DNA from 3 places in the Streptomyces sp. NPDC018263 genome. Region 3 is predicted to be linked to each of the others. Evidence: riboswitches for the same ligand, from Rfam matches in the RefSeq annotation. Region 3 holds a riboswitch; each other region holds the start of a gene.
What was found. A riboswitch is a leader RNA that binds a small molecule or an ion and turns the genes downstream of it on or off. The one in region 3 is predicted to bind cyclic di-AMP.
Positions count from the first base shown of each region.

Region 1: another riboswitch for cyclic di-AMP. It lies ahead of ACZ3HQ_RS14965 (M23 family metallopeptidase); the one in region 3 lies ahead of ACZ3HQ_RS04610 (transglycosylase SLT domain-containing protein).
Region 2: another riboswitch for cyclic di-AMP. It lies ahead of ACZ3HQ_RS27515 (C40 family peptidase); the one in region 3 lies ahead of ACZ3HQ_RS04610 (transglycosylase SLT domain-containing protein).

Region 1 is NZ_JBVHFA010000004.1:570,045-579,724, forward strand. It holds gene ACZ3HQ_RS14955 (HPr family phosphocarrier protein) at 1-206, shown strand, start outside; gene ACZ3HQ_RS14960 (GntR family transcriptional regulator) at 381-1,064, opposite strand; gene ACZ3HQ_RS14965 (M23 family metallopeptidase) at 1,264-2,007, opposite strand; cyclic di-AMP (ydaO/yuaA leader) riboswitch at 2,020-2,173, opposite strand; gene ACZ3HQ_RS14970 (M16 family metallopeptidase) at 2,398-3,786, opposite strand; gene ACZ3HQ_RS14975 (M16 family metallopeptidase) at 3,783-5,177, opposite strand; gene ACZ3HQ_RS14980 (DNA gyrase/topoisomerase IV subunit A) at 5,490-7,943, shown strand; gene ACZ3HQ_RS14985 (CobW family GTP-binding protein) at 7,967-9,067, opposite strand; gene ACZ3HQ_RS14990 (citrate synthase) at 9,193-9,680, opposite strand, start outside.
Region 2 is NZ_JBVHFA010000010.1:99,324-109,003, forward strand. It holds gene ACZ3HQ_RS27480 (ABC transporter permease) at 1-1,508, opposite strand, end outside; gene ACZ3HQ_RS27485 (ABC transporter ATP-binding protein) at 1,515-2,327, opposite strand; gene bioD (dethiobiotin synthase) at 2,461-3,180, opposite strand; gene ACZ3HQ_RS27495 (adenosylmethionine--8-amino-7-oxononanoate transaminase) at 3,182-4,459, opposite strand; gene bioB (biotin synthase BioB) at 4,452-5,666, opposite strand; gene ACZ3HQ_RS27505 (8-amino-7-oxononanoate synthase) at 5,847-6,977, shown strand; gene ACZ3HQ_RS27510 (ATP-binding protein) at 7,199-7,669, shown strand; gene ACZ3HQ_RS27515 (C40 family peptidase) at 7,781-8,254, opposite strand; cyclic di-AMP (ydaO/yuaA leader) riboswitch at 8,258-8,440, opposite strand; gene ACZ3HQ_RS27520 (hypothetical protein) at 8,813-9,121, opposite strand; gene ACZ3HQ_RS27525 (ATP-dependent Clp protease proteolytic subunit) at 9,129-9,680, opposite strand, start outside.
Region 3 is NZ_JBVHFA010000001.1:971,388-981,067, reverse strand. It holds gene ACZ3HQ_RS04625 (carboxylate--amine ligase) at 279-1,505, shown strand; gene ACZ3HQ_RS04620 (FAD-dependent oxidoreductase) at 1,550-2,752, shown strand; gene ACZ3HQ_RS04615 (HAD family hydrolase) at 2,818-3,636, shown strand; gene ACZ3HQ_RS04610 (transglycosylase SLT domain-containing protein) at 3,702-4,184, opposite strand; cyclic di-AMP (ydaO/yuaA leader) riboswitch at 4,189-4,388, opposite strand; gene ACZ3HQ_RS04605 (polyprenyl synthetase family protein) at 4,973-5,983, shown strand; gene ACZ3HQ_RS04600 (LolA family protein) at 6,211-7,401, shown strand; gene ACZ3HQ_RS04595 (ABC transporter ATP-binding protein) at 7,428-8,390, shown strand; gene ACZ3HQ_RS04590 (ABC transporter permease) at 8,377-9,249, shown strand; gene ACZ3HQ_RS04585 (flavodoxin family protein) at 9,257-9,680, opposite strand, start outside.

The sequences.
Region 1 (9,680 bases), on a different contig from region 3:
CCACGGCCACAGGCGTCCCGGTCACGATCGCCAAGTCCGGCGGCACCCCGGTCAACGCGGGCTCGATGCTGGCCGTCCTGGGCCTGGGCGCCCAGGGTGGCGAGGAGATCGTCCTCGCCTCCGACGCCGACGGCGCGGAGGCCGCGCTGGACCGGCTGGCCAAGTTGGTCGCCGAGGGCCTGGACGAGCTGCCCGAGACGGTCTGACCGCATTCTCGGCGGAAGCCGCGTCGCTCCTTTTGCGGGCGGCGCGGCTTCCGTGTTTCCGCGCGTTCGTTCAGGCACCTCGAATTGCGCGCCGTCGGCAATTGACGGCACGCCGGAAAAGGGCAGCACAATTGCCCGGCACGCGAATATCCCTCTTTGTATACAGCGCCCGTGTTAATTCCGGAGTCCCGCTGTGTTTACAGCATGTTGCGCGTGCCGGGCGCGGTCGCCCGGGGCGGTGCGCAGCCGGTGGGCGAGGGTCGCGCGCTCGGTGTGCAGCGCGGTGACCGCCCGCGCCCGCTCGCTGTCGCCGCGCGCCACCGCGTCCACGATCGCGCCGTGCTCCGCCCAGGTCTCCGGTGGCCCGGCCGGGCCTTCCACCGTGTACATCCAGGCGATCTTGCGGCGGAGCTGGGTGAGCGCCGAGGTCAGCGCGTGGCTGCCGCACGCCTGGGCGAGCGTCTCGTGGAACCAGCCGTCCAGCGCGCGCAGGTCGTCGCTGTTGCCGAGCCCGGCCCGCTCCTGACCCAGTCTGACCAGGCCGCGGAGCACCTTCAGATGGGCCTCGGTGCGCCGCTGGGCGGCCCGCGCGGCACCGAGCGGCTCCAGCAGCAGGCGCATCTCCAGCAGGTCGGCGGCCTCCTGCTCGCTGGGCTCGGCCACGCAGGCGCCCGCGTGGCGCCGGGTCACCACGAAGCCCTCCGCCTCCAGCGTGCGCAGCGCCTCGCGGACGGGGACACGCGAGACGCCGTACCGGCGGGCGAGGACCTCCTCGGTGAGCCGGCCGCCGCGCTCGTGGACCCCGGCGACGATGTCGTCCCGGATCGCCGTGCACACCGAATGCGCCGGAATTCGCATGACCCACCTCCGCCTTAATGCCCGTGAAACGCCGGCGACAGCGCTTGTCCCGTGACTCTATGACAATGCGCGAGGATTTCCGATGGCCTACCGGAATCCATGGCTATTTTTTGGACAGCACCCGTTGGACAGCACCCGGGGGAAATCGCGCAGCGAAAAGCCCCGGCCGGGTGGGCCGGGGCTTTTCGGGACCGGAGGGTCAGACGTTCACGCCGTGCTTGCGGAGGTAGGCGACGGGGTCGACGTCGGACCCGTAGTCGGGGCCGGTACGGGCCTCGAAGTGCAGATGCGGGCCGGTGACGTTGCCGGTGGCGCCGGACAGGGCGATCTGCTGGCCGGGGACGACCCGCTGGCCCACGCTGACGCCGATGGACGACAGGTGCCCGTACTGGGTGTACATCCCGTCGGCCATCCTGATCACGATCTCGTTGCCGTACGCGCCGCCCCAGCCGGCGGAGACCACGGTGCCGGCGCCGGCCGCGTGGACCGCGGTGCCGCTGGCGGCGTGGAAGTCGATGCCGGTGTGCGAACCGGACGACCACAGGGAGCTGGAGGACTGGTAGGCGGTGGAGACGTAGGAGCCGGTGATCGGCATGACGAAGGAGTTGAGGCGCTCGCGCTCGGCCTTGCGGGCGGCGCGCTCCTTGGCCTCGCGGGCCCGCTCGGCGGCGGCGCGCTCGGCGGCCTCCTCGGCGGCCTTGCGCTCGGCGGACGCTTTCTGGGCGGTGGCCTGCGCGGCGATCTCGTCGGCGAGGGTGTCGCTGACGGCGATGACGGGGGTGAGGCCGGTGTTCTCGACGGAGTTGTCCGCGGCGAGCGCCGGGGAGGCCGAGAGGGTGCCGACGACACCGGTGGTGAGGGCCGCGACACCGGCCGCCGTAGCGGTGGTGCGCTTGACCCGGCCGGGCTTGCGGTGCTTCCCGGTGGCGCACATGAACGCCATGAGCAGGCTGTTCCTTTCCTTCCCTCTCGCCTACCGGGTTAGCTGACGGGTTCGGAGCAGGAAGGTCTCCTACGGCCGCCCTCGCATCAGCGCGGGCGCCCGATTCACCCCAGGGACTGCGGTGGGTCCCCGGCTCCCCCTACGGGGGACTCGGCGATGGCTGTCCGGTGCCGCGGGCGCGGCGCACTGCCTGACGAACAGCCCGGAAGAAGCTAAAGGGGACCGGAGCGGATCTTCAAACGGGTCCGGACTTTTGTAGCGCATCCCACACGTCAGAGGGGGTAACCTCCGCCCCAATCCGGACATTTGGTGACCGGTGTTCGAGGATGCTCCCGAACACGCGTGTGGGCCCTGACGACTTGTGTGCCATCAGGACCCACTCGCGTCCGCCTACTCGGCCGAGACCACCTTCACCTCGCCGATGCCGAGCGCCTCGACGGGCTCCTTGATCTGCGCGGCGTCGCCGACCAGGACCGTGACCAGACGGTCGGCCGGGAAGGCGTTCACCACGGCGGCCGTGGCCTCCACGGTGCCGGTGGCGGCCAGCGTGCGGTACAGCTCCGCCTGGAAGTCGTCGGGGAGGTGCTGCTCGACCTGGTCCGCGAGGGTGCCGGCGACGGCGGCGGCCGTCTCGTACTTCAGCGGGGCCACGCCCACGAGGTTCTGCACGGCCACGTCCCGCTCGGCGTCGGTCAGGCCCTCGGCCGCCAGCGTGTGCAGCACCGTCCACAGGTCCGCGAGCGCGGGGCCGGTGTTCGGGGTGTCCACGGAGCCGCTGATGGCGAGCATCGCGGCGCCGGTGCCGTCCGGGGCGGAGCGCAGCACCTGGCCGAAGGCGCGCACGCCGTAGGTGTAGCCCTTCTCCTCGCGCAGGACGCGGTCCAGGCGGGAGGTGAGGGTGCCGCCGAGGCAGTACGTGCCGAGCACCTGGGCGGGCCACACGCGGTCGTGCCGGTCGGAGCCGATCCGGCCGATGAGGAGCTGGGTCTGCACGGCGCCGGGCCGGTCCACGATGACCACACGGCCGGTGTCGTCGGCGGTCACCGGCGGCACCGGGCGGGCCTGGCCCGGGGTGCCGGTCCAGGCGCCCAGGGTCTCGGCCAGCAGCGCGTCGAGGTCGATGCCGTCGAGGTCGCCGACGACCACCGCGGTGGCGGTGGCGGGGCGCACATGGCGGTCGTAGAAGGCGCGGACGGCGCCCGCGTCGATCTTCTCGACGGTCTCCTCGGTGCCCTGGCGCGGCCGGGACATGCGCGCGGAGGCCGGGAACAGCTCCTTGGACAGCTCCTTCGCGGCGCGCCGGGCCGGGCTGGCCAGCTCGTGCGGGATCTCGTCCAGGCGGTTGCGGACCAGGCGCTCGATCTCGCTCTCCGCGAAGGCGGGGGCGCGCAGGGCGTCCGCGAGCAGGGTGAGGCCCTTCTCCAGGCGGGAGGCGGGCACCTCCAGGCTGAGCCGGACGCCGGGGTGGTCGGCGTGCGCGTCCAGCGTGGCGCCCGCGCGCTCCAGCTCGGCGGCGAACTCCTCGGCGGAGTCCTTGTCGGTGCCCTCGGAGAAGGCGCGCGCCATGATGGTGGCGACGCCGTCGAGACCGGCCGGTTCGGCGTCCAGGGGGGCGTCGAGCAGCACCTCGACGGCGACGACCTGCTGGCCGGGGCGGTGGCAGCGCAGCACGGTCAGGCCGTTGTCCAGCGTGGAGCGCTCGGGCGCCGGGAACGCCCACGGCTTGGCCTCGCCGGCCTGCGGCTGGGGGTGGAACTCCATGGGGGCGAGCTCGGTCACTTGGCCGTCTCCTCGTCGTGGTTGCCGGCCTCTACGGTGGCCTCGTGCTCCGGGTCGTCGGGCAGGTCGATGTCCTCGACGGCCTCCGGGGACTTCGGCTCGTAGACGAGCACGGCGCGGTTGTCCGGGCGCAGGCGGGCCTTGGCGACCTCGCGGACCTCCTCGGGGGTGATGTCGAGGACCCGCTGGACGGCGGACAGGGCGAGCTGCGGGTCGCCGAACAGGACGGCGTACCGGCACAGTTCGTCGGCGCGGCCCGCGACGGTGCCGAGCCGGTCCAGCCACTCGCGCTCCAACTGGGCCTGGGCGCGCTCCATCTCCTCCGGGGTCGGGCCCTCCTCGGCGAAGCGGGCCAGCTCCTCGTCGATGGCGGCCTCGATGACCGGGACCTCGACGTCGCCGGAGGTCTTCACGTCCAGCCAGCCCAGCGAGGGGGCGCCGGCCAGCCGGAGGAGGCCGAACCCGGCGGCGACGGCCGTACGGTCGCGGCGCACCAGGCGGTTGTAGAGGCGGGAGGACTCGCCGCCGCCCAGGACGGTGAGGGCGAGGTCGGCCGCGTCGGACGCGCGCGTGCCGTCCTCCGGGAGCCGGTAGGCGGCCATCAGGGCGCGCGCCGGGACCTCCTCGACGACGACCTCGCGCAGCTCGTCCCCGATGACCTCGGGCAGCGAGCCGTCGCGCGGGGCGGGCTTGCCGTCGTGGCCGGGGATGGAGCCGAAGTACTTCTCGACCCAGGCCAGCGTCTGCTCGGGGTCGATGTCGCCGACCACGGAGAGCACCGCGTTGTTGGGCGCGTAGTAGGTGCGGAAGAACGCGCGGGCGTCCTCCAGCGTGGCCGCGTCCAGGTCGGCCATGGAGCCGATCGGGGTGTGGTGGTAGGGGTGGCCCTCGGGGTAGACCATGGCGGTCAGCTTCTCGAAGGCGGTGCCGTAGGGGACGTTGTCGTAGCGCTGACGGCGCTCGTTCTTGACGACGTCGCGCTGGTTCTCCATCGACTCGTCGTCCAGCGCGGCCAGCAGGGAGCCCATCCGGTCGGCCTCGAGCCACAGGGCGAGTTCGAGCTGGTGGGCGGGCATCGTCTCGAAGTAGTTGGTGCGTTCGAAGCTCGTCGTACCGTTGAGCGAGCCGCCCGCGCCCTGGACCAGCTCGAAGTGGCCGTTGCCCTTGACCTGGCCCGAGCCCTGGAACATCAGGTGCTCGAAGAGGTGCGCGAGGCCGGTGCGGCCCGCCACCTCGTGGCGGGAGCCGACGTCGTACCAGAGGCAGACCGCCGCGACGGGGGTCAGGTGGTCCTCGGAGAGCACCACGCGCAGACCGTTGGCCAGGCGGTGCTCGGTCGCTGTCAGGCCCCCGGAGCCTGCCTGGGCTGTGGTCGTGTGACCCATGGGCATGTACGTCCCTTCGCAAGCGGTGGCGGTCGAGTGAAACCGCGGTTTTCCTGCCGTTCCTGCCACTGTATGCAAAGCGTGCGAGGGCCCGGCGGAGTTCCCGCCCGACGTACGCCCACAGCGGATCGACTAGCCTGCGTCAGGCGTGCTCATGGCGAGCGCGCTCCCGGGCCGGCGTACGGCGGTGGAGCGCGGGGCCGCCGAGCACCGTGGGCCGACCCGTACGGACCGGGTCGCGGCCCGCGTTGTCAGTGCCCCGGTCCACAATGGTCCCCGTCCGATCCGTCCCACGCCTTCAGCAAGGAGCCGGCAGCGATGGCCCGCCGCAGCACCAAGACCCCGCCGCCCGACGACTCGTACGAGGAGAAGATCCTCGACATCGACGTCGTGGACGAGATGCGCGGCTCCTACCTCGAATACGCGTACTCGGTCATCTACTCGCGTGCACTGCCGGACGCCCGGGACGGTCTGAAGCCGGTGCACCGCCGCATCGTCTACCAGATGAACGAGATGGGCCTGCGCCCCGAGCGCGCCTACGTGAAGTGCGCGCGCGTGGTCGGCGAGGTCATGGGCAAGCTGCACCCGCACGGCGACGCGTCGATCTACGACGCGCTGGTGCGCATGGCGCAGCCCTTCTCGATGCGCGTCCCCCTGGTCGACGGACACGGCAACTTCGGCTCCCTGGGCAACGACGACCCGCCGGCCGCCATGCGGTACACCGAGTGCCGGATGGCCGCCGCGGCGGGCCTGATGACGGAGTCCATCGACGAGGACACGGTCGACTTCGCGCCGAACTACGACGGCCAGGAGCAGGAGCCGGTCGCCCTCCCCGCCGCCTTCCCGAACCTGCTGGTCAACGGCTCCTCCGGCATCGCGGTCGGCATGGCGACCAACATGGCGCCGCACAACCTGCGCGAGGTCATCGCGGCCGCCCGCCATCTGATCAAGCACCCCAACGCGGACCTGGACGCCCTGATGCGGCACGTCCCGGGCCCCGACCTGCCCACCGGCGGCCGGATCGTCGGCCTGGACGGCATCCGGGACGCGTACGCGACCGGCCGCGGCTCCTTCAAGATGCGCGCGACGGTCGCCATCGAGGCGGTGACCGCCCGCCGCAAGGGCCTGGTCGTCACCGAACTGCCCTTCGCGGTCGGCCCGGAGAAGGTCATCGCGAAGATCAAGGACCTGGTCAACGCGAAGAAGATCCAGGGCATCGCGGACGTCAAGGACCTCACCGACCGCGAGCACGGCCTGCGCCTGGTCATCGAGATCAAGAACGGCTTCGTGCCGGAGGCGATCCTGGAGCAGCTCTACAAGCTGACCCCCATGGAGGAGTCCTTCGGCATCAACAACGTGGCGCTGGTGGACGGCCAGCCGCTCACGCTGGGCCTCAAGGAGCTGCTGGAGGTCTACCTCGACCACCGCTTCGAGGTCGTGCGCCGGCGCAGCGAGTTCCGCCGGACCAAGCGCCGCGACCGGCTCCACCTGGTCGAGGGCCTGCTGACCGCGCTCGTCGACATCGACGAGGTCATCCGGGTGATCCGGTCCAGCGAGAACTCCGCGCAGGCCAAGGAGCGCCTGATGGAGCGCTACGGCCTGAGCGACATCCAGACCCAGTACATCCTCGACACGCCGCTGCGCCGCCTCACCAAGTACGACCGGATCGAGCTGGAGGCGGAGAAGGACCGGCTCAACCAGGAGATCGAGGAGCTGACCCGCATCCTGGATTCGGACGCGGAGCTGCGCAAGCTGGTCTCGGGCGAACTGGCCGACGTGGCCAAGAAGTTCGGCTCCGACCGGCGTACGGTCCTGCTGGAGTCGGCGGCCTCCCAGGTGGCCACGGTGCCGCTCCAGGTGGCCGACGACCCGTGCCGGGTGCTGCTCTCCTCGACCGCGCTGCTGGCCCGGACGAAGGGTGCCGAGCCGCTCTCGCAGGAGGGCGGCCGGGTCAAGCACGACGTGATCGTCTCCTCGGTGCCCGCGACCGCGCGGGGCGAGATCGGGGCGGTGACGTCGAGCGGGCGCCTGTTGCGGATCAACGTGGTCGACCTGCCCCAGTTGCCGGACACCGCGAGCGCGCCGAACCTCTCCGGAGGGGCGCCGCTGGCGGAGTTCGTCTCCCTGGAGGGCGACGAGACCGTGGTCTGCCTGACCACGCTGGACGAGAACTCGCCGGGCCTCGCGATCGGCACCGAACAGGGCGTGGTCAAGCGGGTGTTGCCCGACTACCCGTCCAACAAGGACGAGTTGGAGGTCATCACCCTGCGGGAGGGTGACCGGATCGTCGGCGCGGTGGAACTGCGCACCGGCGAGGAGGACCTGGTCTTCATCTCCGACGACGCCCAGCTCCTGCGCTACCAGGCGTCCCAGGTGCGCCAGCAGGGCCGTCCGGCGGGTGGTGTGGCGGGCATCAAGCTCACCGAGGGCGCGAAGGTGATCTCGTTCACGGCGGTCGACCCGGCCGTCGACGCGGTGGTGTTCACGGTGGCGGGCTCGCGGGGCACGCTGGACGACTCGGTGCAGACGACGGCCAAGCTGACCCCGTTCGACCAGTTCCCGCGCAAGGGCCGGGCGACCGGTGGTGTGCGGTGCCAGCGGTTCCTGAAGGGCGAGGACTGTCTCGCGCTGGCCTGGGCGGGTCCCGCTCCGGCGCGGGCGGCGCAGAAGACCGGGCTGCCGGTGGAGCTGCCGGAACTGGACCCGCGCCGCGACGGATCGGGGACCTCACTGGCGAAGACCGTGTCGGTGGTGGCGGGGCCGGTCGTCTAGCGGGGCCCCAGGGTGTGGCGGTTCTACGGTGTGCCGGGCTCGTCCTCGGAGCCCGGCACATAGCGGAGTACGCCCCACATGGCCCGTTCGTCGGTCTCGGCGGTCTCCCCGGCGCCGCCCCGGCAGGCGTCCAGCTCCTTGCCCAGGGCGTCGGCGTCGATGCCGGTGCCGATCAGGACGAGCTGGGTGAGGCGATCGGCGCCGGGCGGCCAGGGCTCGGGCAGGAAGCGCAGAAAGCGGCCGACGGCGTGTACGGCGTACCGGTTGGCGGGGTCGTGGGCGCCGAAGTCGACGTATCCCTTGATCCGGTACAGGCCCTCCGGGCGGGCGTCCAGGAAGCGCATCAGGGCGCGGGGGTCCATGGGGGTGTCCGAGGTGAAGGACAGGGTGTCGTAGGCGGAGTGCAGGTGGGCGGCGTGCGGGTGGCCGGGGTGCGCGTCGGCTTCGTCTTGTCCGTCGTGGCCGTCGTGTCCGTCGTGGCTGTGCAGGTCGTCGAAGGAGAGCTGGCCCACGCGCTCTTCGCTGGGGCGGCAGTCGAAGAGGAACTCCGGGTCGACGCGGCCGTAGGTGGCGGGGAGTACGGCACCCTCGGTGAGTTGGTGGACCAGGCCGAGGACGCGGTCGGCGTCGGGTGCCCGGTCGAGCTTGTTGACCACGACGAGGTCGGCGAGGGCGAGGTGCCGGTCGATCTCGGGGTGCCGGGCGCGGGTGTCGTCGAACTCGGCGGCGTCCACCACCTCGACGAGCCCGCCGTACATGATCTCCGGCTGCTCGCTGGCCAGCACCATCCGCACCAGCTCCTGCGGCTCGGCGAGCCCGCTGGCCTCGATGACGATCACGTCGATCCCGGCGGCGGGGGCGGCGAGCCTGGCCAGGTAGGTGTCCAGCTCGCTCGCGTCGACCGCGCAGCACAGGCAGCCGTTGCCGAGCGACACGGTGGAGTCCCCGAGCGCCCCGGCGACGGCCATCGCGTCGATCTCGATCGACCCGAAGTCATTGACGACGGCCCCGATCCGGCTGCCCCCGCTGCGGTGCAGCAGATGGTTGAGCAGCGTCGTCTTCCCGGACCCCAGGAACCCGGCCAGCACGACGACCGGAATCTGCGCATTACGGCTGTTCGCCAACGGGTGGCACCCTTCCCACGGTTCCCGCCGGCCGCCACACCCGGCGTGCGGCGCCCGGCGCACGGACTGTCCGACCAGGATACGAAGGGCGCGGGAGGCTGCGGCCGCGCGACGGCGGGCCGGGCTCAGATACCGGCGGGCACCGGGACGGGCACCGGCGGCTGGGGGCCGACGTAGCGGGCCACCGGGCGGATGATCTTCGGGTCGGCCGCCTGCTCCAGGATGTTGGCGCTCCAGCCGACGACGCGTCCGGCGGCGAAGGTGGGAGTGAACATCTCCCTGGGCAGACCGCACAGTTCCATGACCACTCCGGCGTAGAACTCGACATTGGTGTGCAGTTCACGGCCCGGCTTCAGTTCGGCGAGGATCGCCTCGACGCGCCGCTCGACCTCCACGGCGAAGTCGACACGCGAGCCACCGAAGCCGTGGGCGATCTCGCGGAGCATCCGGGAGCGGGGGTCCTCGGTCCGGTAGACGGCGTGGCCGAACCCCATGATCCGGTCACCGGCGAGCACGCGTTCCCGGACCCAGGGGTCGATCCGCTCGGGGGTGCCGATCGCGTCGAGGGTGTCGAGGGCGCGGCTGGGCGCTCCGCCGTGGAGGGGTCCGGAGA
Region 2 (9,680 bases), on a different contig from region 3:
AGGCCCACCATCAGCGCCGCCGCCGTGGCGCCCGTACGGCGCGGGTTGCGCAGCGCGTTGCGCTGGCTCATCCGGCCCACCGAGCCGAACAGCGCCGGGAACGCGCCGCCCAGCACCCGGATCACCGGCCGCACCAGCAGCGGTCCGGCGATCACCATGGCGATCAGGGTCAGCACCACGCCGAGCCCCAGCAGCGCGGCGGCCGGAGCCGCCTTCGTCGCCGCCACGCACCCGGCCAGCGCCGCCGCCCCGGCCACGCCCATGACCGCGCCCGCGATCGCCCGGCCGGTCAGCGGCTTGTCCACCCCGGCGATCTCCGCGTCCGACAGCGCCGCCATCGGCGACACCGTCGCCGCCCGCCGCGCGGGGAGGTACGCGGCGACGAAGGTGACGCCGACCCCGACCACGTACGCCGCGACCGGCGTGCCCCAGCCGATCACCATCTCGGTGGCCTTCAGGTTCATCCCGAACAGGCTCATCAGCCGGATCAGCCCGTACGCCATCCCGATCCCGGCCGCGAGGCCCAGCGTGGAGCCCGCCACGCCGAGCAGCAGCGCCTCCAGCAGCACCGAGCGCCGCACCTGACGCCGGTCCGCGCCCAGCGCCCGCAGCAGGCCGAGTTCCCGGGTGCGCTGGGCGATCAGCATGGAGAAGGTGTTGACGATCAGGAAGACGCCGACGAGCACCGCGATCCCGGCGAATCCCAGCATCACGTACTTGATCACGTCGAGGAAGCCGCCCAGGTTCGCCGCCGCCGACTTGGCCTGCTCGGCGGCGGTCCGCAGCTCGTAGCCACCGCTGCCGATCGCGGCGGCCACCCGGTTCTTCAGCTCCGGGTCGGTGACGCCCGGCGCGGCCTGCACCGAGATGGCGGTGGCCTTGTCCGCCGAGCCCAGCAACTGCTTCCCGGCCGTGGCCTGGTCCAGGAAGACCAGGGCGGCGCCGGGGTTGGTGGTGCGGAAGGTGGCGATGCCGACGACCCGTACCCGGAACGTGCCCGGCTGGGCCTGCACGGTCAGCGTGTCTCCGATGCCGACGTGCTTCTTGCCCGCCGTGTCCGCGTCCAGCAGCGCCTGGTCCGCGCCGCGCGGGGCGTGACCCGAGGTCAGCTCCACCGGGCTGCGGTCGGTCACGTGCCAGGAAGTCGCGATCGTCGGGGCGCCGGTGGTCGGGCCGACGGACCGGTTGCGGCTGTCGACCACCGTGACGTTCTGCACCGACACGTCGGCGTGCGCCTCGGCGACACCGGGGACCTTAGCCACCCGGCCCGCGAGGCCGGCGGGGACCGTCTGTGTCGCGCCGCCGGGGACGGGGGAGCGCAGGTCCTGCTTCGGGCCGACCGTCACATCCGCCGCGGTGGACGCGAACAGCCGGTCGAAGGTACGGGTCACCGTGTCGGAGAAGATCAGGCTTCCCGAGACGAACGCCACGGACAGCACGACGGCCAGCGCGGAGAGCGCCAGCCGCCCCTTGTGCGCGAGAAAACTTCTCAGGGTCGCCTTGAGCACGGTGGTTCAGTCCTCCCGCGCCACGGCGTCGTCGCCGAGCCGGCCCCGCACCACGTCGAACGCCTTCATCCGCTCCAGCACGGTGTCCGCCGTGGGCCGCTCCATCCGGTCCACGATCCGGCCGTCCCCGAGGAAGAGCACCAGGTCGGAGTGGGCGGCGGCACCGGGGTCGTGCGTCACCATGACCACGCTCTGCCCCAGGTCGTCCACCGCGCTGCGCAGGAAGCCCAGCACCTCCAGACCCGAGCGGGAGTCCAGGTTGCCGGTGGGCTCGTCCGCGAAGATCAGCTCCGGCTGCGAGGCCAGCGCCCGCGCACACGCGACCCGCTGCTGCTGGCCGCCGGACAACTGGGCCGGGCGGTGCCCGAGCCGGTCCCGCAGCCCCAGCCGGTCGATCACCTGGTCCACCCAGCCGGGCTCGGGCCTGCGGCCCGCGATGTCCATCGGCAAGGTGATGTTCTCCGCCGCCGTCAGGGTGGGGATCAGATTGAACGACTGGAAGACGAACCCGATCCGGTCCCGGCGCAGCCGGGTCAGCTCGGCGTCCTTCAACCCTGTGATCTCGGTGTCCCCGAGCCACACCTGCCCGGCCGAGACCGTGTCCAGCCCGGCCAGGCAGTGCATCAGCGTCGACTTCCCCGACCCCGAGGGCCCCATCACGGCGGTGAACCTCCCCCGCGCGATGTCCACGTCCACCGAGTCCAGCGCGACCACGGCCGTCTCCCCGGTCCCGTACGCCTTGGTCAGCCCCCGGGCCCGCGCCACCGTCCCCCGGCCCGGCACCGCGCCCGGCGCGTCCTGAGCAGCAGATGTGAACAAGATGCACTCCCCAACGCCTCGACAGCCCGACTCCACGACCACGCCCGAGCCTAGTGTGACCCGAACCACACCTGAAACGGTGTTCGGCAATCGGTGGAGCGGCGGATGCGGCAGGGGAGGAATCCGTACGCTCCTAGGCCACCCCCTCCCGCTCCCGGAACCCGTCCGCGTCCCACGTCCCCCACAGGCGGGGGGACAGCCAGGCCGGGGCCTGGGTGCGGAAGTCCGCAGGGGGCAGGGTGCCGGTGCCCTGGGGGAGGGCGCCCAGGAGGGGGGCTCCCGCGACCTCCGGGAGGTCGGTGACGTTGCAGCGGGTGGCGAGGTCGGGGGAGGGGGGCCAGGAGCCGATGACCACGCCGGTCAACTCCAGCTCGCGGCGCTTCAGTTCGCGGGCCGTCAGCTCCGTCGCGTTCAGGGTGCCCAGGCCGGCCGGGGCGACCAGGAGGACCGGGGCGTTCAGCAGGGCCGCCGCGTCGGCGAGGGTGTTGCCCGCGGGGTCGAAGCGGACCAGGAGGCCGCCCGCGCCCTCGATCAGGACCAGGTCGTGGTCGGTGGCGAGCTTGGCGGCGGCTTCCGCCACGTCCTGGGGGTGGACGGGAGGGAGCCCGGAGCGGCGGGCGGCCGTGGCGGGGGCCAACGGGTCGGGGTAGCGGGCCAGTTCGCGGGCCGTGACCGGACCCGCGAGGCGGACCACCTCGTCGGCGTCGCCGCGCTCGTCCGGACCCACGCCCGTCTGCGCGGGCTTCAGGACGGCCACCGAGCGGCCGGCCGCGACAGCGGAGGCCGCCACGGCGGCCGTCACCATCGTCTTGCCGATCTCCGTGCCCGTGCCCGTGATCACCAGTACCGGCATGTCATCCCTCCCGCGCCGCGGCGCACACCGCGCGCGCGATCCGTGCCACGTCCGCGTCGTCCGTGACGTACGGCGGCATCGTGTAGACCAGATCGCGGAAGGGGCGCAGCCACACGCCCTCCCGCACGGCGGCCCGCGTCGCGGCCGCCATGTCCACCTCGTGACCGAGCTGGACCACCCCGATGGCGCCCAGCACGCGCACGTCCCGGACGCCGGGCAGCTCCGCGGCCCCGGCGAGACCCTCCCGCAGGCCGGACTCGATCCGCTTGACCTCGCCCCGCCAGTCCTGCCCGAGCAGCAGTTCCAGCGAGGCACACGCCACGTTGGCGGCCAGCGGGTTGCCCATGAAGGTCGGTCCGTGCGCGAGCACCGGCAACTCGCCGCGCGAGATGCCGTCGGCCACCCGCGCGCTGCACAAGGTCGCCGCCAGCGTGAGGTAACCGCCGGTCAGCGCCTTGCCCACGCACATCACATCGGGCGAGACCGCGGCATGCTCCGCCGCGAACAGCGCGCCCGTACGCCCGAAGCCGGTGGCGATCTCGTCGAACACCAGCAGTACGCCGTGCGCGTCGCACGCCTCGCGCAGCACCCGCAGATACGCGGGGGAGTGGAACCGCATCCCGCCCGCGCCCTGTACCACCGGCTCCACGATCACGGCGGCCAGTTCGTCCGCGTGCCGCTCGATCAGGGACCGCAAGTGCTCCGCGTACGCCTCCTCGTAGCCGGCGGGCGGCGCGTCCGCGAAGACCTGGCGGGGCAGCGCGCCGGACCACAGCCCGTGCATACCGCCCTCCGGATCGCACACCGACATGGGGTGCCAGGTGTCGCCGTGGTACCCGCCGCGCCAGGTCAGCAGGCGCCGCTTGCCGGGGCGGCCGAGCGAACGCCAGTACTGGAGGCACATCTTGACGGCCACCTCGACGGACACCGACCCGGAGTCCGCCAGGAAGACGTGCTCGAGCCCCTCGGGCGACATGTCGACAAGAAGCTTCGCCAGCCGTACGGCGGGCTCGTGGGTGAGCCCGCCGAACATCACATGGCTCATCCGCCCCAACTGCTCGCGCGCGGCCTCGTCCAGCACCGGATGCCGGTAGCCGTGGATCGCCGACCACCAGGACGACATCCCGTCGACCAGCTCCGCGCCGTCCGCCAGCCGCAGCCGGACCCCGCTCGCCGACTCCACGACGAGCGGTTCGCTCCGGCCCGGCATCGGACCGTACGGATGCCACACATGCCGCCGGTCCAGCTCCAGCAGCTCGGCCGTACCCGGGTCACGCATTGGGCGCGAGGTCCGTCCCGGCACCCCGGCGGCGCACGGCGACCAGGTCGGTGCGCGGCTCGGCGGACGCGGGCGCCTCGGCCGCGACCGGGGCCGTACCGCAGACCCCGCCCCCGGCGTGCGGCCCGCACCCGGAAGCCTCCGCGTCCGGCCCGCACCCGCCCGCCGCCGCGTGCGACCCGCAGCCGCCCCCGCCGCCAGCCGCCCGGTGTTCCGGCAGCGTCACCTGGTCCGCGCCCTCCACCTCGAACCCGGCGTCCGCGATCATGTCCAGGTCGGCCTTGCCCGCCTGGCCCTCGCTGGTCAGGTAGTCACCGAGGAAGATCGAGTTGGCCAGATGCAGCGCGAGCGGCTGGAGCGAACGCAGGTGCACCTCACGGCCGCCCGCGATCCGCACTTCCACGTCCGGGCAGACGAAGCGGACCATCGCCAGGACGCGCAGACAGCGCTGCGGGGTGAGGTTCCACTCCTTGGCCAGCGGGGTGCCCTCGAACGGGATCAGGAAGTTCACCGGAACGGAGTCCGGGTCCAGCTCGCGCAGCGCGAACACCACGTCCACCAGGTCCTCGTCGCGCTCACCCATGCCCGCGATCAGACCCGAGCAGGCGGAGAGACCGGCCGCGTGCGCCTTGTGCACCGTGTCCACCCGGTCGGCGTAGGTGTGGGTGGTGGTGATGTCGCCGTAGGTCGACTCGGAGGTGTTGAGGTTGTGGTTGTAGGCGTCGGCGCCCGCCGCCCGCAGCCGCTCCGCCTGGCCGTCGGAGAGCAGGCCCAGGCAGGCACACACCTCGACACCGTCGTTCTGTTCCTTGATGGCCTTGATGGTGTCCGAGACCCGGTCCACGTCCCGGTCGGTGGGACCGCGCCCGGACGCCACCAGGCAGACCCGCTTGGCGCCCCCGGCGAGCCCGGCGGCCGCCGCCTCGGACGCCTGGTCGGGCTTGAGCCAGGTGTACTTGAGGATGCCCGCCGTGGAGCCCAGGCGTTGCGAACAGTAGGAGCAGTCCTCCGGGCACAGGCCCGACTTGAGGTTGACCAGATAGTTGAGTTTCACCCTGCGGCCGAACCAGTGCCGCCGCACCTTGCCGGCCGCGGCCACCACATCGAGCAGGTCGTCGTCGGAGGTGGCGAGCACGGCGAGCGCTTCCTCGCGCGTCGGCGTCTCGCGCCGCAGTCCCTTGTCCACCAGCGTGTTCAGCAGGTCCATGAGGGTTGATCCTGTCCTACCCGACCGCTCCGGGCCAAGGAGACTTCGCACAACGACCCGGGTTCACCGTGTGGGTATTGCCACATCATGGGCGGCTCTCCCCGCCGCTAGTGTCTGTCTGTTGTCTACAAAATCTGGTGTCTGCACAAGCGCCCACCAGAGCAAGCCCCCGGAGGAGCCATGGCGTTCGGCTGGATCGACGAGCAGGCCGAGGCGCGCCGCCGCGCCGGACTCCTGCGGACCCTGCGCCCCCGCCCCGCCGACTCGCCCCTGCTGGACCTGGCGAGCAACGACTACCTGGGCCTGGCCCGCCACCCGGAGGTCACCGAGGGCGCGGCCGGGGCGGCCCGCACCTGGGGCGGCGGCGCCACCGGCTCCCGGCTGGTCACCGGCACCACCGAGCTGCACGCCCGCCTGGAGACCGAACTCGCCGAGTTCTGCGGCTTCGAGGCGGGCCTCGTGCTGTCCTCCGGCTACGCGGCCAACCTCGCCGCCGTCACCGCGCTCGGCCCGCACGGCTCGCTGATCGTCTCCGACGCGGGCAACCACGCCTCCCTCATCGACGGCTGCCGCCTGGCGCGCGGCACCACCCAGGTCGTCGCGCACGCCGAGCCGGAGGCCGTGGCCAAGGTCCTGGCGACCCATCAGGGAGAGGCAGTCGCCGTCTCCGACACGGTGTTCTCCGTCGACGGCGACGCGGCGCCCCTCGGCCCGCTGGCCCGCGCCTGCCGGGAACACGGAGCCGGACTGGTCGTGGACGACGCCCACGGCCTCGGCGTCCTCGGGGAGGGCGGCCGGGGCGCGGTTCACGCCGCGGGGCTCGCCGGCGCGGCCGACGTGGTGGCCACGGCGACGCTGTCCAAGTCGCTGGGCAGCCAGGGCGGGGTGGTGCTGGGCCCGGCGCGGGTGATCGGCCATCTGGTCAACACCGCGCGGACGTTCATCTTCGACACCGGCCTCGCCCCCGCCGCGGCGGGCGCCGCGCTCGCCGCGCTGCGCCTGCTCCGGCGCGAACCGGAGCGCCCGGCCCGCGTCCGCGCGGTCGCCGCCGAACTGCACGCCCGGCTGACCGCCGAGGGCCTCGCGGCGGTACGGCCCGACGCGGCCGTGGTCTCCGTACGGGCGCCGTCCCCCGAGGCCGCCGTGCGCTGGGCCGCGGACTGCCGGGCCGAGGGGTTGTCGGTGGGCTGCTTCCGCCCGCCGTCCGTCCCGGACGGCGTCTCCCGGCTGCGGCTGACCGCGCGCGCGGACCTGTCGGAGGCGGACATCGAACGGGCCGTACGGGTCATCACCGCCGTTCGGCCCTGCTGAGGCCCGGAAAAACCCCGTCAAATACGGTCTCGCGTCGCAGAGTTCACCCCGTTGAGCGACAGATGTCCGCGTATCTGGGGGGTTGGTTCACCGGACCGCTTCCGTGATGGCAGGCTGGCGTGCAGGCACCAGAGCGGGATCATGCCCGACCTCCGCCCCGCGTCGCCGCGCGGCCCGTGGGAGGACGGCGGGCGCACCCGTGGGAAAGGGACGACTTCGCCATGGCAGACCATCTGGAAGCATCCGTCACTCTGCCGAGCGATCCCGCCTCGGTCCGCACGGCCAGGTCCTACGTGGTGGGCACGCTGGCGAGCTGGGGGCTCCCCGCGGACGACGAGGTCACCGACACCGTGCGCCTCATCGTCTCCGAACTGGCCACCAACGCCGTCCAGCACACCCTGGGCCAGTCGCCCACCTTCACCGTGGACGTCGTACTGGCCCGTGACGAGCTGCTGCTCATCGGGGTGACGGACAGCCACCCGAGGATGCCGAAGAGACTTCCGGCCGCCGTCGCCCAGGACAACGGGCGCGGTATGGCCATCATCCGGTGCCTCACCGTCGAGTGCGGCGGCAAGCTGCGCGTCCGCCCGACCCGCGAGGGCGGCAAGACGGTCTTCGTCGAGCTGCCCTGGTGCGTGCCGAGCCAGCCGCGGCCCGCCACGGCCTGCCCGGAGCCCTCTCCGGCCCGCTGAGAGCCCATTGAGGGCCGACTGAGGGCCCCGGTGGGCCCCGGTGGGCGCCGGGAGCGGCCTCGGGGCGCGCGTACGCCCGTTGAGGCCGTCCCCGGCCGTGTCCCGCCGGACCTAGTTGACCCGGCCGTACCAGACGCTCTTGGTCCAGATCTTCTGGAGCCGCACCACGTCCCCGGTCTTCGGCGCGTGCCAGATCTTGCCCTTACCGGCGTAGATGCCGACGTGGTAGACGCTGGAACCCGAGTGGAAGAACACCAGGTCACCGGCCTTGCGGCGGCCCGAGGAGATGTGGTGCGTCTTGTTGTACTGCTGGGCTGCCGTGCGCGGCAGCTTCTTGCCGGCCTTCTTGAACGAGTACAGCGTCAGGCCCGAGCAGTCGAAGCGGCCCGGCCCGGTGGCTCCGTAGCGGTAGGGGGCGCCCTTCTTGGACGCCGCGACCTTCAGTGCCTTCGACGCGGTGGTCGCGGCGGAGGCGTCGGTGGCCAGACCCGGCACCATGATCGAGCCGCCCACGGCGGCCAGGGTGAGGGCCGAGGCGGTGCCGGCCCGAGCCATCAGCGACGGGACACGATTGAGCGCAGTCATGCGCAACCCTTCGTCAGCCGCCTGTGAAGGATGACCTGTCGGATTCGGGCTGGCGAAGTTGCCCGGCCGTGTCACCACGGCTTCACCCCAAGGGCTGCTCGGCACGATCGTCCGCGACTCGCGGACATCCGTCCCGGCGACCCGGCTTGCTCGGGTCCTCCACTCCTGCCGATGCACTTCTGTCGACCGGTCATCCGGGTGGCGGCAGGACTCGGCGTCCGCCCGGATGCGCCCCGCCGTTGTGGCGGGGTCTTGTCGTCAGTCAGGGATCTTGGCCCACTCCTGTCCGAAAATCCCAATGGAACCGGGGGTTTGTGGTGTTACTCACCACTCACCCGTTCGGGTGGACAGGGGTGTGTCCGAGCCGCCGTCAACTCCCCTCCACGGCCCCGGACCTGGGCTTCGGTCGCCGCGCTGCGGCCCGCAGGGGGCTTCGCGCGCAAGTCGGCGGGCCCGGAAACGGGCCCGGAGATACACCGGTCGGCGGTAGCACGTTCGGCCTGTTTCGGCTCGGCGGACGACACGCCGGGCCCCGTCCGGCCGTAGGCGGTGTCCGGGTCAGCCGACACCGTCGGGCGGGAGCGCGACGCGCGCGGTGCGGCGCTCCCCGTCCAGCACCCGCAGGGCGTGTGCCAGCGTGCGCCCGTGCAGCTCCCGTTCGCCCCGTCCGTGCATCAGTGCGAGCGCGTCGCGGAGCGCGGCCGCCGTGCGGACCAGCGCCTGCGCGGCCCTGAGGGCCCGGTACGTGTCCCCGTGCCGGGCCGGGTTGGCCCGGCCCAGCAGGTCGGCCGCCTCCAGGTAACGGTCGATCAGCTCGCCCTCGGCCCGGGTCAGCGCGGGCAGCGGCGGCAGCTCCTCCGGCAGCACGGCCCGCTCACCGGGCGCCGGGCAGGTTCTCGCGGGCGCCCACGATCCCGTCGACCAGGCCGTGTTCCAGGGCGCCGGTGGCGTCCAGCACCCGCTCGCGCTCCAGGTCGGCGTGGACGGTGGCGGCGTCCCGGCCGGTGTGCCGGACGAGCAGCTCCTCCATCAGCTCCCGCGCCCGCACCAGCTCCGCCGCCTTGATCTCCAGGTCGCTGGGCTGCCCCCGCACCGGCTCGGCCAGCTCCGGCTGGCGCAGCACCACCCGCGAGCCGGGCAGCGCGAACCGCTTGCCCGGCGCCCCGGCCGCCAGCAGCACGGCGGCCACCGAGACGACCTGGCCGAGGCAGTAGGTCTCCACGTCGCAGCCGACGTAGCGCATCGTGTCGTACACCGCCGTCATGGCGTGGAAGTCGCCGCCGGGGCAGTTCAGGTACAGCGTGATGTCCCGGTCCGGGGCGGCGTGTTCGAGCTGCATGAGCTGGGCGATCACATCGGTGGCCGCCGCGTCGTCCAGCGGCGTGCCCAGCAGCACGATCCGGTGTTCGAACAGCTTGGAGTACGG
Region 3 (9,680 bases):
GTGCTGCCTCACTCTCATCCGCGTCGGCCTGGGTTGATGATCCATAGCGTCGGGCCACACGTTACGGCCGGAACCGGTGTGTTGGGCAGGGTGCGACGGCCGGTGGGGGGCATGTCTAAAGAGTTCGCAACGTCCGAGTAGTGCTTGTCGGAGGGAAGTGTTCCGGCTTAGCGTCCTTCGGGGGACACGGACGGGGTGGGTCCGGTCCAAAAGGGGGACACGTGGGGGGACCCGTGGCCGGAAGACGCTTTGGCGCGCCCATCGAGGCGGACCGCGAAGTGCCTGGCCTGATAGTCAAGTTCGGCGGATATCCGCTGCACCACGGCGGCGTCGGCGCGATCCGCAGCCTCGGCCGGCTGGGCGTGCCGATGTATGCCATCACCGAGGACCCGTACACCCCGGCCGCCGCCTCCCGCTATCTGCGGCGGGCGTTCGTCTGGCCGACGACCGGCGCGGAGGAGCCGGAGCACCTGGTGGAGGGGCTGCGCCGGATCGGGCGCCGCATCGGCCGCCCGGCCGTGCTGATCCCGACCGACGAGGAAGCGGCCGTTCTCATCGCCGAGCACCAGGACGAGCTGTCCGGCACCTTCCTCTTCCCGCCCGTCGACCCGGCCCTGCCGAGACGGCTGGCCAGCAAGCAGGGGCTGCACGAGCTGTGCGAGGAGCACGGTGTCGCCAGCCCCACGACCGTCTTCCCGACCTCGTACGACCAGGTCGTGGCCTTCGCGGACGAGGCGCTCTTCCCGGTGGTGGCCAAGAACCGGGAGGCGTTCGTCCGGCGCAGCCGCCCGGCGGTCGGCGGCACCACCCGGATCGGCAGCCGCGCCGGACTGCTGGCCCTGGCCCGCGACTGGGGCGACGACCCCGGGGTGATCCTCCAGGAGTACCTGCCGAGGGAGGCGGCCGAGGACTGGATCGTGCACGCCTGCTTCGACGCGGACGCCAACCCGCTCGCCGTCTTCACCGGCGTCAAGGTCCGCTCCTGGCCCCCGCACGCGGGCATGACGGCCCACGCCTACGTGGTCGACAACCCCGAACTCGCGGACCTGGCGACGAGGTTCGTGAAGCGGCTCGGCTTCGCCGGGGTGGCCGACCTCGACCTGCGCTTCGACCGCCGCGACGGCCAGTACAAGCTGCTGGACTTCAACCCCCGGATGGGCGCCCAGTTCCGGCTCTTCGAGAGCGAGTCGGGCGTGGACGTCGTACGGGCTTTGCATCTGAACCTCACCGGCCGGGCCGTGCCCGAGGGGGAGCAGCGGGCCGGGCGGCGGTTCGTCGTGGAGAACATCGACCTGCCCGCCCTGCTCGCCTACCGGCGCAGCGGCTACACCACGCCGTCCGCCCCCGCGCGGGCCGAGGGCACGGAGCTGGCGTGGCTCGCGGGCGACGACCCGATGCCGTTCCTCACGATGCTCGCCCGCTTCGGCCGCCCCGGCGCGAAGCATCTCTACCAGCTCTGGCGGACCAGCCGCCGGGGCGGCGGCACCTCGCACTCCACGAAGTAGGCAAGGCCACGCACGTGGCGCACAGCGTCCTGGGGAGGGACTTCGTGATCCGACCGGTTGCAGTCATCGGGGCCGGGCCGTACGGCCTGTCCACCGCCGCCCATCTGCGGGCGCGCGGCCTCCCCGTACGGGTCTTCGGCGACCCCATGGTGAGCTGGCGCGCGCACATGCCGGAGGGGATGCTGCTGAAATCCACGCCGGCCGCATCGAGCCTCGACTGCCCGCAGCCCGGCCACACGCTCGCCGACTACTGCGACGCGGCCGGCGTGCGGCGCCTGGTCACCGACGAGGACATCATCCCGGCGGAGACCTTCATCGCGTACGGGGAGTGGTTCCAGCGGCGGCTGGTGCCGGATCTGGAGCGGGTCCGGGTGGTGTCGGTCGAGCGGGGGCGCCCCGGCGGGTTCGAGCTGAAGCTGGACTCGGGGGAGCAGTTCGCCGCGCGTGCGGTGGTGGTCGCCACCGGGCTCTCCGGCTTCGCCCACCTGCCGCCGGAGCTGGCCGGAGCGGCCTTCGACGGGCCGGCGCCGGTCACGCACAGCTCGCTCCACCACGACCTCGGCCGGTTCGCGGGCAAGGAGCTGATCGTCGTCGGCGCCGGCCAGTCCGCGCTGGAGACCGCCGCCCTCGCCGCCGAGGCGGGCGCGGCGGTACGGGTCGTCTCGCGCGGGAGGGGGAAGGTCGCCTTCGGCGCGCCGCCCTGGAAGCAGCCGAGGTTCCGGCCCGAGTCGCCGTTCGGCCGCGCCTGGTCGCTGTGGGCGCTCAGCTACTACGCCCAGCCCTACCGCTTCCTGCCCGAGGGCGCCCGGCACCATCTGGTCCGCCGGGTGCTCGGGCCGCTCGGCGCCTGGTGGCTGCGGGACCGCTTCGAGGGGCGGGTGCAGGTGAAGGAGGTGGCGCGGGTGGTGTCCGCCGAGACGGTGGACGGCGCACCGGTGCTCACCGTGCGCACCCACGGCGGCCGCACCGACCGGCTCACCGCCGACCACGTCATCGCGGCCACCGGCTACCGGGTCGACCTGGCCGCCCTGGACTTCCTCGGCCCCGGCCTGCGCACGGACCTCGCGGTCACCCGCGGCGCCCCGCGCCTGGGCCCCGGCTACGTCTCCTCGCTGCCCGGCCTCTACTTCACCGGCCTGCCCGCGGCAGCTTCGTACGGCCCGGTGATGCGCTTCGTGTGCGGTACGGAATTCGCCTCCCCGAGGCTGGCGAAACACCTGGCGGCGGCCCATGGCGCGCGGAGCTGAGCGACGCGTCAACTCCGGTACCGGGGTGGTGAGTCGGGAGGACCGGTGATCCGTATTCTCTGGTCATGGCCGCACCCTCCCCTCGCTCCCGTCCCTCGCTCATCGCCACCGACCTGGACGGGACGCTGCTGCGCGGCGACGACACGGTCTCCGCCAGGTCGCTCGCCGCGCTCGCGGCGGCGGCACGCGCCGGTGCCCGGCACCTGGTGGTGACGGGCCGCCCGGCGCCCCGCGTACGCCCCCTGCTGGCCGCGCTCGGCGGCACGGGGCTCGCGGTGTGCGCGCAGGGCGCCCAGGTGTACGACGCCGCCACCGGCACCCTGCTGTGGTCGGTCCGGCTGGACCGGGAGCTGGCCGAGACCGCGCTCGGCAAGATCGAGGCCGAGGTCGGCCAGGTGCATGCGGCCGCCGACCAGGACGGTGTGGACGGGCTCACCCTGATCGAGGCCGGCTACCGCATGCCGCACCCGACCCTGCCGGCCGTACGGGTGGAGCGGCGCGAGCAGCTCTGGCGGGCGCCGATCAGCAAGGTGCTGCTGCGCCACGACCGGCTGTCCGACGACGAACTGGCGGCCACCGCCCGCTCGGTCGTCGGCTCGCTGGCCACGGTCACCATGTCGGGACCCGGCACGGTGGAACTCCAGCCCTGCGGCATCACCAAGGCGACCGGGCTGGCGCTGGCCGCCGAGCACCTGGGCCTCGGCCGCGCGGACACGGTGGCCTTCGGGGACATGCCGAACGACATCCCGATGTTCCAGTGGGCGGCCCACGGCGTCGCCATGGCCGGCGCCCACCCGGAACTGAGGGCGGTGGCCGACGAGGTGACCCTCTCCAACGAGGACGACGGGGTGGCCGTCGTCCTGGAGCGCCTGTTCCCCCGCTGACGCCGACGGCCCCCGCCGCACGCGCGAGGCGTGCGACGGGGGCGTGGTTCGGCGGCTGTACCGGCTTAGTACGGGCCGTTGACGTTGTCGATCGAGCCGTAGCGGTGGTACGCGTAGTTGCAGGCGGCGGTGATGTTGGCGACCGGGTTGTACGGGTCGAAGGACGTGCCGGCGACGTGGTACGTGCGGAAGGTCGGGTCGATCACCTGGAGCAGGCCCTTGGACGGGGTGCCGTTGATGGCGTTGATGTCCCAGTTGTTGATGGCCAGCGGGTTGCCCGAGGACTCGCGCATCACGTTGCGGTGGATGCCGTTGTAGGTGCCCGGGATGCCCTTCTCGGCCATGATCGCCAGGGACTGGCGGATCCAGCCGTCGAGGTTGTTCGGGTACACGGCGGAGGCGGCGGCGGGCTTGGCGGCCGGGGCGGCGGAGGCGCTGGTGGCGCCGATGAGGGGGAGCGCGAACATCGCGGCACCGGTACCGGCGACGGCGAGCGTGCGGACGAGGCGCTTGGTGCGGGCACGGCGCGGCTGAGCAGCAGCAGACATGTCGGTGTTTCCTCTCCGTCGCCTGCGAGGTGAGCTGTCGGGTTCGGGCGGGGAGGTGCCCGGCCGCGTCGTCCCCGGTGCCCGTCGGACACCGGGGACGATTTCGGCTTCACCCCGAGCCGTCCCGGCGCGACATGGGTCGCACCGGTCCGGCGGCTTACCTGGGTCCCCCGCTCCTGCCGTACGAATGAGTTCGTGAGTGGGTGTGCCAGGCGCGGCAGGATTCGGCGTTCGCCTGACAGGGCGGGAACGTATGCGACCGCACATGTCCGGAACAAGTAGTGGATTCACCCAAAGCGCTAGTTGACCTTGGTCTGTCCCAAATGGCCTACTTGATCCTTTGCGTCCGCCAATCCTCAACTTCCGTACCGCGCACGGTAAGAAGGGGGTGAGAGGGGGGCTTTGGGGGGTAGGCGCGTCAGGGCGGTCCGCGTGAGCCAACTCACGGAATCGCAAAATACGCAAAATCAGACATGGGGGATTATGTGCATTTGAGCCGTCTGTGGGTATTAGGGAGTGTCGGTCCCCCGCAGACGGAACCTCTCGGACCCTCCCGCTCGTTGGCCCGGTGTGACCCCCGTGGTGTCGGATCGCCCGACCGAATCCCCCTGCACCGGCCGTTGTCCACCCATTCGGTACATGACGGACGAAATCCGATACCTCACGAGCTGGACCGGTGGGTGCGATCGGTGATCGAAAGAGGACCGGATACGCTGCCTTGACTGATGGCAGCGACCTATCGACAAGCCGTGAAGTCGCCAGCAGACACCAGCAGACAGGAGAACCTCGTGACCGTCGTCGGGCCGTTCGGGCTGAGCGTGCGGGACCAGGCACTGGAAGCCGATGTCCAGGCCGGACTGGCGGCTGTCGAGGCGGGCCTGCTAGAGGCCACCAAGAGCGACGTCCCCTTCATCACCGGGTCCGCCCAGCACCTGGTGCGGGCCGGCGGCAAGCGGTTCCGTCCGCTGCTCGTGCTGCTGGCCGCCCAGTTCGGCGACCGGCACGCCCCGCGCATCGTGCCCTCGGCCGTCGTCGTGGAGCTGACCCACCTGGCCACGCTCTACCACGACGACGTCATGGACGAGGCGGCCGTGCGGCGCGGCGTGGACAGCGCCAACACCCGCTGGGGCAACTCGGTCGCGGTGCTCACCGGCGATTTCCTCTTCGCCCGCGCCACGCAGATACTCGCCGATCTCGGCCCCGAGGCCGTCCGGGTGCAGGCCCTCGCCTTCGAGCGTCTCGTCACCGGCCAGATAATGGAGACCGCGGGTCCCCAGGACGGCCGCGACCCGGTCGAGCACTACCTCGACGTGCTCTCCGGCAAGACGGGCTCGCTGGTCGCCGTGTCCTGCCGGTTCGGTGCCATGATGTCCGGCGCCGAGGAGAGCGTGGTCGACGTGCTCACCCAGTACGGCGAGCGGCTCGGCGTCGCCTTCCAGCTCGCCGACGACGTGCTGGACATCGCCTCCGACTCCGACGAGTCCGGCAAGACCCCCGGCACCGACCTGCGCGAGGGCGTGCCCACGCTGCCCGTGCTCCGGCTGCGCGAGCGTGCCGCCCGGCTCGGCGAGCCCGCCGACCTCGCGCTGTGCGAGCTGCTGGACTCCGACCTCAGTGACGACGCCCGGCTCGACGAGGCGCTCACCGCGCTGCGCGCCCACCCCGCGCTGGAGCAGGCCCGCCGCGACGCGGTCCGGTACGCGGAGGAGGCCCGCGCGGCCCTCGCCCCGCTGAAGGACTGCACCGCCAAGTCCGCCCTGATCGAACTGTGCGACGCCGTGGTGCACCGGGCGGGCTAGCGCGCACGGGCGCTCGTACGACCCCTACGGGTCGGTGCGGGCGCCCGGTCCGTACGTCATACCGCAGGTGTACGCCGAGTTGGCTCCGTGGGCTGACGCCTGAGGACTGCGGAATTGGTGTGATGGGAACCAGGGAAACCACCACTCCTCACCGATCCGGGTGAGAATGGCGGCTCAGGTGGACCCCATAGAGCGCAGCCGCCGCCGACGACGGAGGTAAGGCAGACATGGCACCGTACGAATCCGACCACGCGACCGGCACCGGCCCCGACGCGGACCCGCGTACCGGACGCCGCAAGGCCGCCCGGTACGTCGTGCCCGTCGCGGTGGTGAGTGTCGCGGCCGCCACCATCGGGCTGGTCCCGGCGCTCGCCGCCTCCGGCGACCCGGACCTGCCGAAGATCACCGCGCAGCAGCTCGTCGAGAAGATCGCCAAGTCGGACGTCCAGCGGATGTCCGGCACCGTCAAGGTCAGCACCGACCTCGGCCTGCCCGACCTCGGCAGCCTCCAGGGCACCATGGGCTCCGGCCAGGGCGACTCCTCCGCCGACCCGCGCACCAAGCTCACCGAGCTGGCCTCCGGCACCCACACCCTGCGCGTGGCCGCCGACGGCCCCGAGAAGCAGAAGGTCTCGCTGCTGGAGCGGGACGCCGAGTACAGCCTCATCCACAACGACAAGGACGTGTGGGGCTACGACAGCGCGAGCAACGAGGTCTTCCACACCACGGCCCAGCACACCGGCGACAAGCGCGAGCACCGGCCGAGCGCCACGCCCGACGACTTCGCCGAGGAGGCGCTGAAGTCGGTCGACTCCACCACCTCGGTCACCGTCGACGGCACCGCCCGTATCGCCGGCCGCGACGCCTACCAGCTCGTGATCAAGCCCAAGCAGTCCGGCTCCACCGTCCGTGACGTCACCATCGGCGTCGACGCCAAGACCGGCCTGCCGCTGAAGTTCACCCTCACCCCGAAGAGCGGCGGCGCCCCCGTCCTCGACGCGGGCTTCACCAAGGTCTCCTTCGCCGCCCCGCCCGCCTCCACCTTCGACTTCCGCCCGCCCAAGGGCGCGAAGGTGACCGAGGAGAAGCCGGGCAAGGACGGCAGGCGGGAGCACGCCCCCGACTTCGGCGGGCAGTTCGCGCCGGGCGACCTGAGCGGCGCCGACACCATCGGCGAGGGCTGGACCACCATCGCCACGTTCGACACCGGCGCCAAGGGGGACAAGACCTCCCAGCAGGGTGGCGGCGCGATGGACGGCTTCCTCGGCTCGCTCGGCGACCAGGTCTCCGGCGACTTCGGCAAGGGCACCGTCTTCTCCACCCGCCTGGTCAACGCCCTGATCACCGACGACGGCAAGGTCTACGCGGGCGCGGTCACCAAGGACGCCCTGGTCAAGGCGGCCGACGCGGACAAGTAGCCCGCCCGACACGCGAAGGGACCCGAATGGAGCCACCGTCCGCCACGGGGGAAGAGCCCGCGCCGGTCATCGCCACGCGCGGCCTCACCAAGCGGTACCGGGGCGGACAGCTCGCCGTGGACGGTCTGGACCTGACCGTCCCGGCGGGCAGCGTCTTCGGCTTCCTCGGCCCCAACGGCTCCGGCAAGACCACCACCATCCGCATGCTGATGGGCCTGATCGACCCGACCTCGGGCACCGCGCACGTCCTGGGCCGCTCCATGCCGGGCGCCACCCGCGCCGTACTGCCCGAGGTCGGCGCCCTCATCGAGGGCCCCGCGCTCTACGGCTTCCTCTCCGGCCGCGACAACCTGCTGCGCTACGACGCCGCCGACCCGGCCGCCGACCCCCGCACCCGGCGCGCCCGCACCGCCGCCGCGCTGGAGCGGGTGGGGCTCGCCGCGGCCGGGGGCAAGAAGGCAAGGGCGTACTCGCTCGGCATGAAGCAGCGCCTCGGCCTGGCCGCCGCCCTGCTCCGGCCGCGCCGCCTGCTCGTGCTGGACGAGCCCACCAACGGGCTCGATCCGCAGGGCATGCGCGAGATCCGCGGCCTGATCCGGGAACTGGCCGCCGACGGCACCACCGTCTTCCTCTCCTCCCACCTCCTCGACGAGATCGAGCAGGTCTGCACCCACGCGGCGGTGATGACCCGCGGCCGGCTCGTCATCCAGGGCGCGGTGGCCGACCTGTCCGCCGGGGCGCGCGGCCGGCTCGCCGTGACCACGCCGGACCCGGCCGACGCGGCCCGCGTGCTCAAGGAACAGGGCGTCACCGACCTCACCGTGACCGGCCAGGCGGTCACCGGGGAACCGCCCGACCGCGACCTCGCCGAGGTGAACGCCGCCCTGGTCGCGGCGGGCGTGCGGGTACGGGGGTTCACCCTGGAACGGGCCTCGCTGGAGGACGCGTTCGTGGCTTTGACCGGAGAGGGCTTCGATGTCGCGGGCTGAGACCACGTACCCCACCGCGCCCCGGCCCCTGTGGACGTTCGGGCTGCTGCGCAGCGAGCTGGTCACCACCCTGCGCCGCTGGCGCACCCTGGTGCTGCTCGGGGTGCTGGCCGCGGTGCCGGTGCTGATCGGGATCGCGGTACGGGTCGAGACGGGAGGCGGCGGGGACCCGGACCGGGGCGGCGAGGGGCCCGCGTTCATCGCGCAGGTCACCAACAACGGGCTGTTCCTGGTCTTCACCGCGCTCGCGGTGACGCTGCCGTTCTTCCTGCCGATGGCGGTCGGGGTGATCGCCGGGGACGCGGTGGCGGGGGAGGCGGGCGCGGGCACGCTGCGCTATCTGCTGGTCGCCCCGGCGGGCCGCACCAGGCTGCTGCTGACCAAGTACGCGACCGTCCTGGCCTTCTGCCTGCTGGCCACGCTGGTCGTCGCGGTGTCCGCGCTGGCGGTGGGCGCGCTGCTGTTCCCGCTGGGAGAGGTCACCACGATCTCCGGTACCCGGATCGGCTTCGGCGAGGGGCTGCTCCGGGCGCTGCTGATCGCCCTGGCGGTGGCGGCCTCGCTGATCGGGGTGGCGGCGCTCGGACTGTTCGTGTCGACCCTGACCAACAGCGGGATCGCGGCGATGGCGACCACGGTGGGGCTGCTGATCACCGTCCAGATCCTCGACCAGATCCCGCAGCTCCACGCGATCCAGCCGTACCTGTTCTCCCACTACTGGCTGTCCTTCGCCGACCTCCTGCGCGATCCGCTCCTCTGGGACGACCTCCGCCGCAACCTGGTCCTCCAGGGGATCTACGCGGCGGTGTTCGGCACGCTGGCGTGGGCGCGGTTCACGGCGAAGGACATCACGGCCTAGGGCCGGCTCAGGCGCCGGGGAAGCGGGCCGGCGGGGCCTCGCCCGCGAAGAAGGTCTTGGCGCGGGCCAGCGCCTCGGTGTCGTTCCGTACGTCGCCGGGGCCGCTGCCGTTGCCGAGCAGCACCCCGCCGAAGCGCATCCCCAGGTACGCGGCGGAGTTGTTCAGGCTGCCGATCAGGGGCTCCGCGACCGAGGGGTCCCGGTCCGCGAGCGCCGTCACGCCCCACAGGGTCCGGCCGGCCATCGCGTCCCTGAAGCCGACCTCGGGGATGCGCAGCCAGCCCGACCAGTGGTCCAGGTACCGCTTGGTGAGGCTGGACAGCGAGTACCAGTACAGCGGCGAGGCGATCACGATGTCCGTGGCGGCGAGGGTGGCGTCCAGCAGCATCCCGGCAGGGGTGTCGGGGGCGGGGCGTACGTGGTCGCTGTCG